2 regions of the Guptibacillus sedimenti genome follow, and region 2 is predicted to be linked to the other one. Evidence: riboswitches for the same ligand, from Rfam matches in the RefSeq annotation. Region 2 holds a riboswitch; the other holds the start of a gene.
What was found. Region 2 has a riboswitch for S-adenosylmethionine ahead of mmuP (S-methylmethionine permease). Riboswitches for the same ligand answer to the same signal wherever they lie in the genome.
Positions count from the first base shown of each region.

Region 1: it holds a riboswitch for S-adenosylmethionine, as region 2 does, so the genes downstream of both, PQ578_RS02360 (MetQ/NlpA family ABC transporter substrate-binding protein) here and mmuP (S-methylmethionine permease) in region 2, are expected to answer to the same signal.

Region 1 is NZ_JAQQWV010000001.1:481,272-485,701, reverse strand. Features, by position in the region: gene PQ578_RS02370 (methionine ABC transporter permease) at 27-701, opposite strand; gene PQ578_RS02365 (methionine ABC transporter ATP-binding protein) at 691-1,725, opposite strand; gene PQ578_RS02360 (MetQ/NlpA family ABC transporter substrate-binding protein) at 1,747-2,556, opposite strand; SAM riboswitch class I at 2,728-2,836, opposite strand; gene PQ578_RS02355 (S9 family peptidase) at 2,939-4,430, opposite strand, start outside.
Region 2 is NZ_JAQQWV010000001.1:31,789-36,218, forward strand. Features, by position in the region: gene PQ578_RS00125 (GNAT family N-acetyltransferase) at 1-150, shown strand, start outside; gene PQ578_RS00130 (SGNH/GDSL hydrolase family protein) at 442-1,674, shown strand; gene PQ578_RS00135 (hypothetical protein) at 1,804-1,950, shown strand; SAM riboswitch class I at 2,016-2,118, shown strand; gene mmuP (S-methylmethionine permease) at 2,201-3,604, shown strand; gene mmuM (homocysteine S-methyltransferase) at 3,579-4,430, shown strand, end outside.

The DNA.
Region 1 (4,430 bases), 450 kb from region 2:
CGACCCCGTTCCCCCCCCCCTCCAACTTAATCTTTTTTCAAACGAGCTGAAAGAATATTCCCAAACGACTGTAGTCCCTGAACAAGGACAATAAGCAGAAAGACCGTCACGTACATCACATCAACTTCATACCGCAAATGCCCATAGCGGTAAGCAAGGTCTCCAAGCCCACCTGCGCCAACAAGTCCAGCCATAGCCGTTGCCCCAATGAGTCCGATCGTAGCAATCGTTAACCCAAGCACAATCGAGGATCGCGATTCTCTGACTAGAACGTGCCAAATAATGTGTCTCGTTTTGACCCCCATCGCTTCATACGCTTCAACAACTCCGCGATCTACTTCAAGTAAAGCGGATTCCATCAGCCTCGCAATGTACGGAGCTGTAAAAACAACGAGCGGCACAATCACGCCTTTCACGCCGATTGTTGTGCCTGCAATCATTTTCGTAAAAGGTAAAATGAAAAAGAGTAGAATAATGAATGGAATCGACCTGATCACATTAATAACTGCATTTAGCAAGCGGAAAAGAACCTTGTTTTCAAGTGCTTTTTCAGGTCGTGTTAAAACGAGTAACACACCTAGCGGAAGCCCTATTAATACCGAGATCAGGAGGGAAATGCCAACCATCTGAAACGTTTCTATAATGGCACTCCAAATATCTGCTCCCCAAAGATCGAGGAATTCCGAAATCTTAGCTGACATGTGCCTCCACCTCCTGAACATATCCTTCGACGACAACGCCGTTTTCTTCTAAAAAGGCGACAGCTCTATCCGTTTCATCTGTATTACCTTCCAAATGAACGACAAGTCTCCCAAACGGCTGATCCTTTAGCTGCGTAATATTCCCCGCTAATATCGACGGATACACGTCGAACTTTTTACTAACATGCGCAAGAGCCGGACTTCCGGAACGCTCGCCTATAAAGGAAAGGTTCACGATCTGACCACTTTCTTTCAAACGCGTAACGAGCGACTCTGGAAGCTCATCTTGGAAGAGCGACTGTACAAACCGTTTTGCCGTGGATGTCTCGGGTTGACTAAAGATATCAACAACTCTGCCTTGTTCAATCACTTTTCCATTCTCCATTACAGCGACTTCATGACATATCTTCTGAACAACATGCATTTCGTGAGTAATGAGTAAAATCGTAATGCCAAAATCACGATTAATTTGTTCCAATAGCGCCAAAATGGACTCGGTCGTATCAGGGTCAAGCGCACTTGTCGCCTCGTCACATAAAAGCACCTCAGGTTCATGAGCAAGCGCACGCGCAATCGCAACTCGCTGCTTCTGTCCTCCAGAGAGCTGAGAAGGATAAGCATCGCGCTTATCCGATAACCCAACGATCTCTAAGTATTTATCCACCCGATTTTCAATTTCTTTTTTGGGTACGCCCGTTAGCTTAAGTGGAATCGCAATGTTCTGGTGTACAGTTCCCGTTTTCAACAAATTAAAGGATTGAAAGATCATGCCAATTCGCTGTCTTGTTTTTTGAAGCTTATTAGTTGATAAGGAAGTGAGCTCGACATCATTGATAAACACTTTTCCATTTGTCGGTCTCTCCAAAAGGTTCACCATGCGGACAAGCGTACTTTTGCCAGCGCCACTGTAGCCAATGACACCATAGATGCTCCCTTTTTCAACCTGCAGAGAAACATCATCTACAGCTTTTGTTACCGTCTCGCCACTTTGATACGTTTTCGTTATGTTCTCTAATCGAATCATCTCGCCCACTCCTCTTCCAAATTACCAGGATGCCACTACAGATCCGTTAAATTCATCCTGGATAAACTGTTTCACTTCATCTGACTGATAATAGTCCACTAGCTTCTGAATACGCTCATCATCTTTATTTTCTGTTTTTGTCGCGATGACGTTCACCCAAGGGGAATCTTCTGGCTCCATTTCAAGAGAATCTTCTTTCGGGACACGCCCACTTTCCATCGCGAAGTTTGTGTTAATTGCCGCGATCGCAAGCTCACCTAGCTGTCTCGGAATCTGTGAAGCTTCTAATGGAACAAACTCGAGATTGTAAGGGTTTTTCTCAATATCTTTAATCGTCGCTTTTACACCAACGCCATCTTTTAACTCAATAATGCCAGCTTCTTCAAACAACATTAACGCCCTGGGCTCACCTGTTGAGTGGTTTGGCAATCCTACTTTGTCGCCTTCCTGTAGTTCATCAAGACTTTTATATTGATCAGAATAAATACCCATTGGAAAATTAATCGTTGTCGCTACTTTTGAAAGCTCCAAGCCACGTTCTTTCACGAAGTCATTTAAATATGGTTCATGTTGAAACACGTTCGCATCAAGTTCCCCTTCATCAAGCGCCGTGTTGGGCATTACATAATCATTGAATGCCATCACTTCGATCTCAAATCCATCTTCCGCTGCCACTTCCTTCACTTTGTTCATCACATCTTCATGCGGTCCAGCTGTTACGCCAACCTTAAGTGGCTCATCTTCTCCAGAACCTCCAGATGCCTCGTTTCCTGAACAAGCTGCCAAAAAGACTAATAGTAGTGTTCCTAGTAAATAGAATGATTTCTTCATCTTTGAATCTCCTCCAGAAATATGTAGTAATGTAAAGCGTTCTAGCACTAAAACTTAAAAGCACAAAAGTTCTTTTATCTGTTAAAATCCCACCCAATAAAAAAACTCCCTCTGTAAAGGACAGAGAGAGTTGAGTGATTTCGGATAACAAATCAGCCGTGCTTGAACTCCCTCTCATCTTTCAAACGATTGCTCGTTTGCTGGAATTAGCACCTTTCTCACGAACTGAGATGGTTGCTGGGCGTCATAGGGCCAGTCCCTCTGCCACTCTTGATAAGAGTTTTCAATATTATTTAACTATTTTCAATAGTATAGTATCTTTCTCGAAAGGCGTCAAGGGCAGATCGAGAAAAAACGCGTGCTGCGAAAACGCGAGTGCCTGTCACTCCCCGGTATTTGTCGAATCCCGCCCTCCGCGTTGATCAAACCAGTTTACGAGATGCTTCAGCCTCGCCACTCTTAGCTCTGGATGCCCACTGCGAGATAAATTATGATCTGAATCTGGGAATCTCACAAACATCGTATCTTTGCCACGATGTTTTAAGGCAATATACAACTGCTCTCCCTGCTCAATAGGACAGCGGTAATCATGTTCGCTATGCAGAATAAGAAGTGGCGTCTGAATTTGATCAACATACTTCAAAGGCGAATGGTGCCACAGTTTATCAGGGTTCTCATCAAGATCACTTCCAACTTCCCACTTAGTAAAGAAATAGCCGATGTCACTTACCCCATAGAAGCTCTGCCAGTTTGAAATCGAGCGCTGTGTGACGGCTGCTTTAAAGCGATCCGTTTTTCCAACGATCCAGTTTGTCATAAATCCACCGTAGCTTCCTCCTGTTACGTAGAGTCGATCTTCATCAATAAAGGAATAACTCTTCAATGAAGCATTAACACCCGCCATCACATCCTCATAATCGCCACCACCATAGTCCCCTCGGCAGCCATTTACAAACTCTTGACCGTACCCTTGGCTTCCGCGTGGATTTGTGTATAAAACAGCATACCCCTTTGAAGCGAGAAACTGAAATTCATGCATAAACGAATTTCCATACATCATATGTGGACCGCCATGAATTTCAAGAATGAGAGGGTATCTTTGCCCATCTTTAAAGCCAGCCGGTCGCATGATCCATCCCTGAATCTCTAACCCGTCTTTACCGTTGTATGTAAAGCTCTCTGGAGACGAAAGCTCCATATGTTGAAGAACCTCCTCATTTGATTGAGAAATACGCTCCTCATTGACTCGGTCACCATGAAACGAAAGCGTATAGATATCACCAATGTTTAGAGGATCACTAACTGCAACCGCCGCTTCATTTGTCTTCGGTATGTAGTGAAAAGCGTAGAAGTGCCTGTCACCACCCGTTATTTGTCGAACTGTGCAATCGACGTTAGCGCAGTACACGCCAGTGCTTCCCTGTTCACTAGCAAGAAAATAGACTTCCGTTCCATCCTCATTCCACACTGCCCCTGGCGAAGCGCCTCCCCAGTGCATATCTGAAATCAACACATCCGAGCACTCCAAATCAACCGTATCTGTTAAACAAGTAAACTCCTTTTTCTCTACATCAACGGTCCACACCTTATTTAATGTAGCTCCCTCATGAAGAAAGAAGTGCCCGACGAAAGAGAGCTTCTCTCCATCTGGTGACCATCTCGGAGCTTCAAAGCTACCGCCCTCACTGTTCAATTGATCCGGATCGACCTTACCTTCTTCTAATCGCTGTACGAAAAGATCCGACCGCATATACGAACCATGTTCCGCATCCTCATTGCGGCTTCTCACATAAGCAATCGATTGACCATCTGGTGACCAGCTAGGACTTGAATGGTTAAACGGAGCATCCGTCAACCATTTGATCTTCTCTCCT
Region 2 (4,430 bases):
ACCATTAATACGCTGACTTCTGTATTGACTGGATACCAGGAGCCTTTCTTTCTTTATGAAGCTGGTTTATTAGAAGGATCAAAGGAAGAAGTTGCGCGATTGCAAAGCATATGTTCCGCAAAGAAAACAAATTTCATGGACTTCTTTTAACTCAAAAAACCCCTAATCTCACATGTGAGATTAGGGGTTTTGTTCGTATAATAACAAAAGTGCTAGAGGTGCTTATATTTCAGAGATATTTTATCTATTGTTCTTTCGTTTGCAATTTCTTTACGTTCGGTTACATAGAGCATCAATCCATCCAAATAGGGGTATTCTGTTTATTAACAATTTAGAGACAGAAAGATTAAGACCAACTGAGGCTAGTTATGATGGACGAAGCCTTTTGTAAGGATAACTAATAGAGGTTGAATGAAACTGTAAACGAGAGGCGAGTAAACAATGACACGTATCGTAACATTATTCGTACTGATTCTTATAGCTGGATTATTAAGTATAGTAAGCGCGAAAGGATGGCCTTCTTCTATGAAGGATGCAGCCAATAAGAGTGAATGGGTAGGTTCATGGACAGCAAGCATGCAGGCCCCAGCTAAAGATGGAAATTCTCATGAGGGATTTATGGATCAAACAATCCGATTAATTCTTCGTCCGCATATGGAAGGGGAGAAAATGCGAATTCGATTATCCAATGAATTTGGTTCACTTCCTTTATCTATGAAAGAAGTGAGAGTTGCGATATCCAAGGAAGGTGCAAGTATTGATAAGGAGACGGACAAGTTGATTACCTTTGATGGAAAAGAAGCCGTAACGATTCCTCAAGGAGAAACACAGTATAGTGATCCAATTGATTTTCCGGTAAACGCCGATCAAAATATAACGGTTAGTTTGTATGTAGATCGTGAAACAGGCCCAACAACGTGGCATCAGCGTTCAAATCAAACAGTCTATATGACTGAAAAAGGGAACCATACCGGAGATGAAAAGGGCTCTGCATATACCTCAAAAGAAGAAGCATGGTTCTGGCTAGACCGTTTAGAGGTTGTGCCTGACGAATCTGTAGAAGGATCTGTCGTTGTAATGGGAAGCTCAATTGCAAATGGCAACTATTCCACGTTAAACGCAAACCGCCGTTGGCCTGATTATCTTGCTAATCGAATGAATGCGAAAGACGCTGACGTGAGAATGTCTGTATTAAATGCAGGAATTTCTGCTAACCATTTAATTAATAGTGAAGAAGGAAAAGGTCAAAATGCATTTGCAAGATTACAACGAGATGTGCTAAGTCAAGAAGGGATCAAAGGTGTTATCCTACATGAGGGCATTAATGATTTAAGACACTATCCTGAATATGATTCAAAGAAAATCATTGATCGAATGAAAAAAATCATTAAAGCAACTCACGAAAAGGGTCTTCCCATTTATGGAGGTACGTTAACTCCTTATAAAGATTCTAGTATGTTTACAAAAGAGGGAGAAAAGACGCGTCAGGAAGTGAACGAGTGGATTCGAACGAGCGGAGAATTTGATGCGGTCATTGATTTTGATAAAGCATTGAGGGATCCAGATGAGCCAGAAAAGTTTCTCTCGAAGTATGATTCTGGGGATCATTTGCATCCGAATGACGAAGGGTATAAAAAGATGGCAGAAGCGGTAGATTTTTCGATATTTAAATAAAAGTAAGCCTTGCAAAAAGAACAAACGTTCGCTAAAATTGAGTTATCAACCGAATATACGTTCTAACATCATGGTATGGCTTCCACTTTCTTAGGGGGAGCCATCTTTTTTTAGGAGGAGGGAAAGGGAATGGAAAATGAGTACATTTTAAAGCAAGCTGGGAAAGATATGAGGGAAGCGATGACGCGATTTTCTAAAGTAAAGAAACGTGATGGTATGAAAACAATTGTCCAAAGACAAATGCAGGGAAGTCGTCAATGGAAAAGAGATATTTGATAGGTGCTTTTATCGTAACGTCTTGACAAATCTTGTCTGACTTGATACTTTTGTAAAAATATATTTTCTTATCCAGAGAGGTGGAGGGACTGGCCCTTTGAAACCTCAGCAACAGGTCCATAGGATACTGTGCTAACTCCAGCGGGTGATAAACCTGATAGATGAGAGCCTTCGGTTTTATTTTGTCAGTTACGCACTCATTTTGAGTGCGTTTTTTGTTTTTCTGGATGGAAAAGTAAGGAGAAGTAACATGGAAAGCAAACAAGGTTTTCAAAGGGAAATGAAGTCAAGACATGTGGTGATGCTTTCACTTGGAGGGGTCATCGGTACGGGATTGTTTTTAAGTTCTGGATATACGATCCAACAAGCTGGCCCTATTGGGACGATCCTTTCTTATCTGGTAGGTGCACTTGTTGTTTACCTGGTTATGCTGTGTTTGGGAGAGCTAGCGGTTCATATGCCTGAGACAGGTGCCTTTCATAGCTATGCGGCTCAATACATTGGCGGAGGAACCGGTTATACAGTTGCCTGGTTGTACTGGCTAACTTGGACAGTTGCGCTAGGTTCAGAGTTTACAGCTGCTGGTATGCTCATGCAAAGGTGGTTTCCATTCGTTAGCGTGTGGATCTGGAGTGGATTGTTTGCTGCTATAATTTTTATTTTAAATGTTCTAACAGTGAAATTTTTTGCTGAGAGCGAATTCTGGTTTGCTCTTGTAAAAGTTCTGGCTATCGTGTTGTTCATTATCTTAGGTGCAGCAGCGATCGTAGGATTTATTCCAATGGAATCTGGAGGGAACGAGTCCTTATTCGCTAACTTTACAGATGAAGGCATATTTCCGAATGGTGCATTTGCTATTTTAATGACGATGCTGGCAGTGAATTTTGCTTTCTCAGGAACTGAACTCATTGGAATTGCAGCTGGAGAAACAGAAAATCCTGCTCAAACCATTCCAAAAGCAATACGAACCACGTTAATTAGACTGATTCTATTTTTTGTCGGTTCAATCTTTATATTATCAGCACTTCTACCAGCATCAGAAGCTGGCGTTCTAGAAAGTCCATTTGTTGCAGTACTTGAAAGAATTGGTGTTCCTTACGCAGCTGATTTGATGAATTTTGTTATCCTTACCGCTATTTTATCCGCTGCAAATTCAGGGTTATATGCTTCGTCGAGAATGCTCTGGTCACTTTCAGACAAGCAAATGATTTCTCCTATTTTTGCTAGGCTCAACAAAAATGGTGTCCCTCTTAATGCTGTGATTTTAAGCATGTTAGGTGGAGCACTAGCACTACTTTCAAGCATCATTGCGCCAGATACCGTTTATGTGGTGCTTGTCTCTATTTCTGGGCTTGCTGTTGTCATTGTCTGGATGAGTATTAGTGCGTCACAATTTCTTTTTAGAAAGAAATATGTAAAAGGCGGCAGATCAATTAAAGACCTCGGCTATCGAACGCCATTCTATCCAATCGTTCCGATTCTAGCTTTCGTGTTATGTCTGGCTTCCTTGATTGGCATTGCTTTTGATCCGACACAGCGAGTGGCATTGTACTGTGGGATACCGTTTATTGCACTATGTTATGGAAGTTACTATTTAACAAAACGAGTAAAGAAAAGGGGAATAAGCAATGTGGCAGAATCAAAATCCTATTAAGGCAATTTTAGAAGATTTTAATTTGGTGATATTGGACGGAGCCCTTGCGACAGAGCTCGAAAAATATGGGTGTAACTTAAATGACCCACTTTGGTCTGCGCGCGTTTTGCTTGAAAATCCAGAGCTTATCTATCAGGTTCACCTAGATTATTTCCGTGCAGGTGCAGACTGTGCAATAACATCAAGTTATCAAGCTACAATGGAAGGATTAACAGCTCGTGGTTTAGGTGAAGGAGAGGCAGTGGAGCTAATAAAGAAAACTGTTTTTCTTGCGCGCCAGGCACGGGATGATTTCTGGGAGCAAGAGGGGAAGTTGAATCGCCCAAAACCTTTTATCGCAGCTTCCGTTGGACCTTATGGAGCCTACTTAGCTGATGGCTCCGAGTATCGGGGCGATTACAATGTTAGCGATGAGGTGCTTACCGCGTTTCATCGTCCAAGAATAGAAGCATTGATTGAGGCAGGTGCGGATGTTTTGGCGTTTGAAACCATTCCGTCTTTTCAAGAAGCGAAAGTTTTAGGTTCCCTATTACAAGATTTTCCATCCACTTATGCCTGGCTTTCTTTCACTCTTCAAAATGAGGAAGAAATGAGCGATGGAACGTCTTTAAAAGCATCTTCTCAATATTTTAAGGAAAATGACCAGATTGCGGCAATCGGCATTAACTGTGCGTCTCCTTCGCTTGTGACAAAAGCGATTCATCAATTAGTTTCTCAAACCGATAAACCGATTATCGTGTATCCTAATTCAGGAGAATTTTATGACGCTAAGACCAAAACATGGCGGGAAGGTGAGTCGTGTGATGGAATTGTCGATGGATCAAAT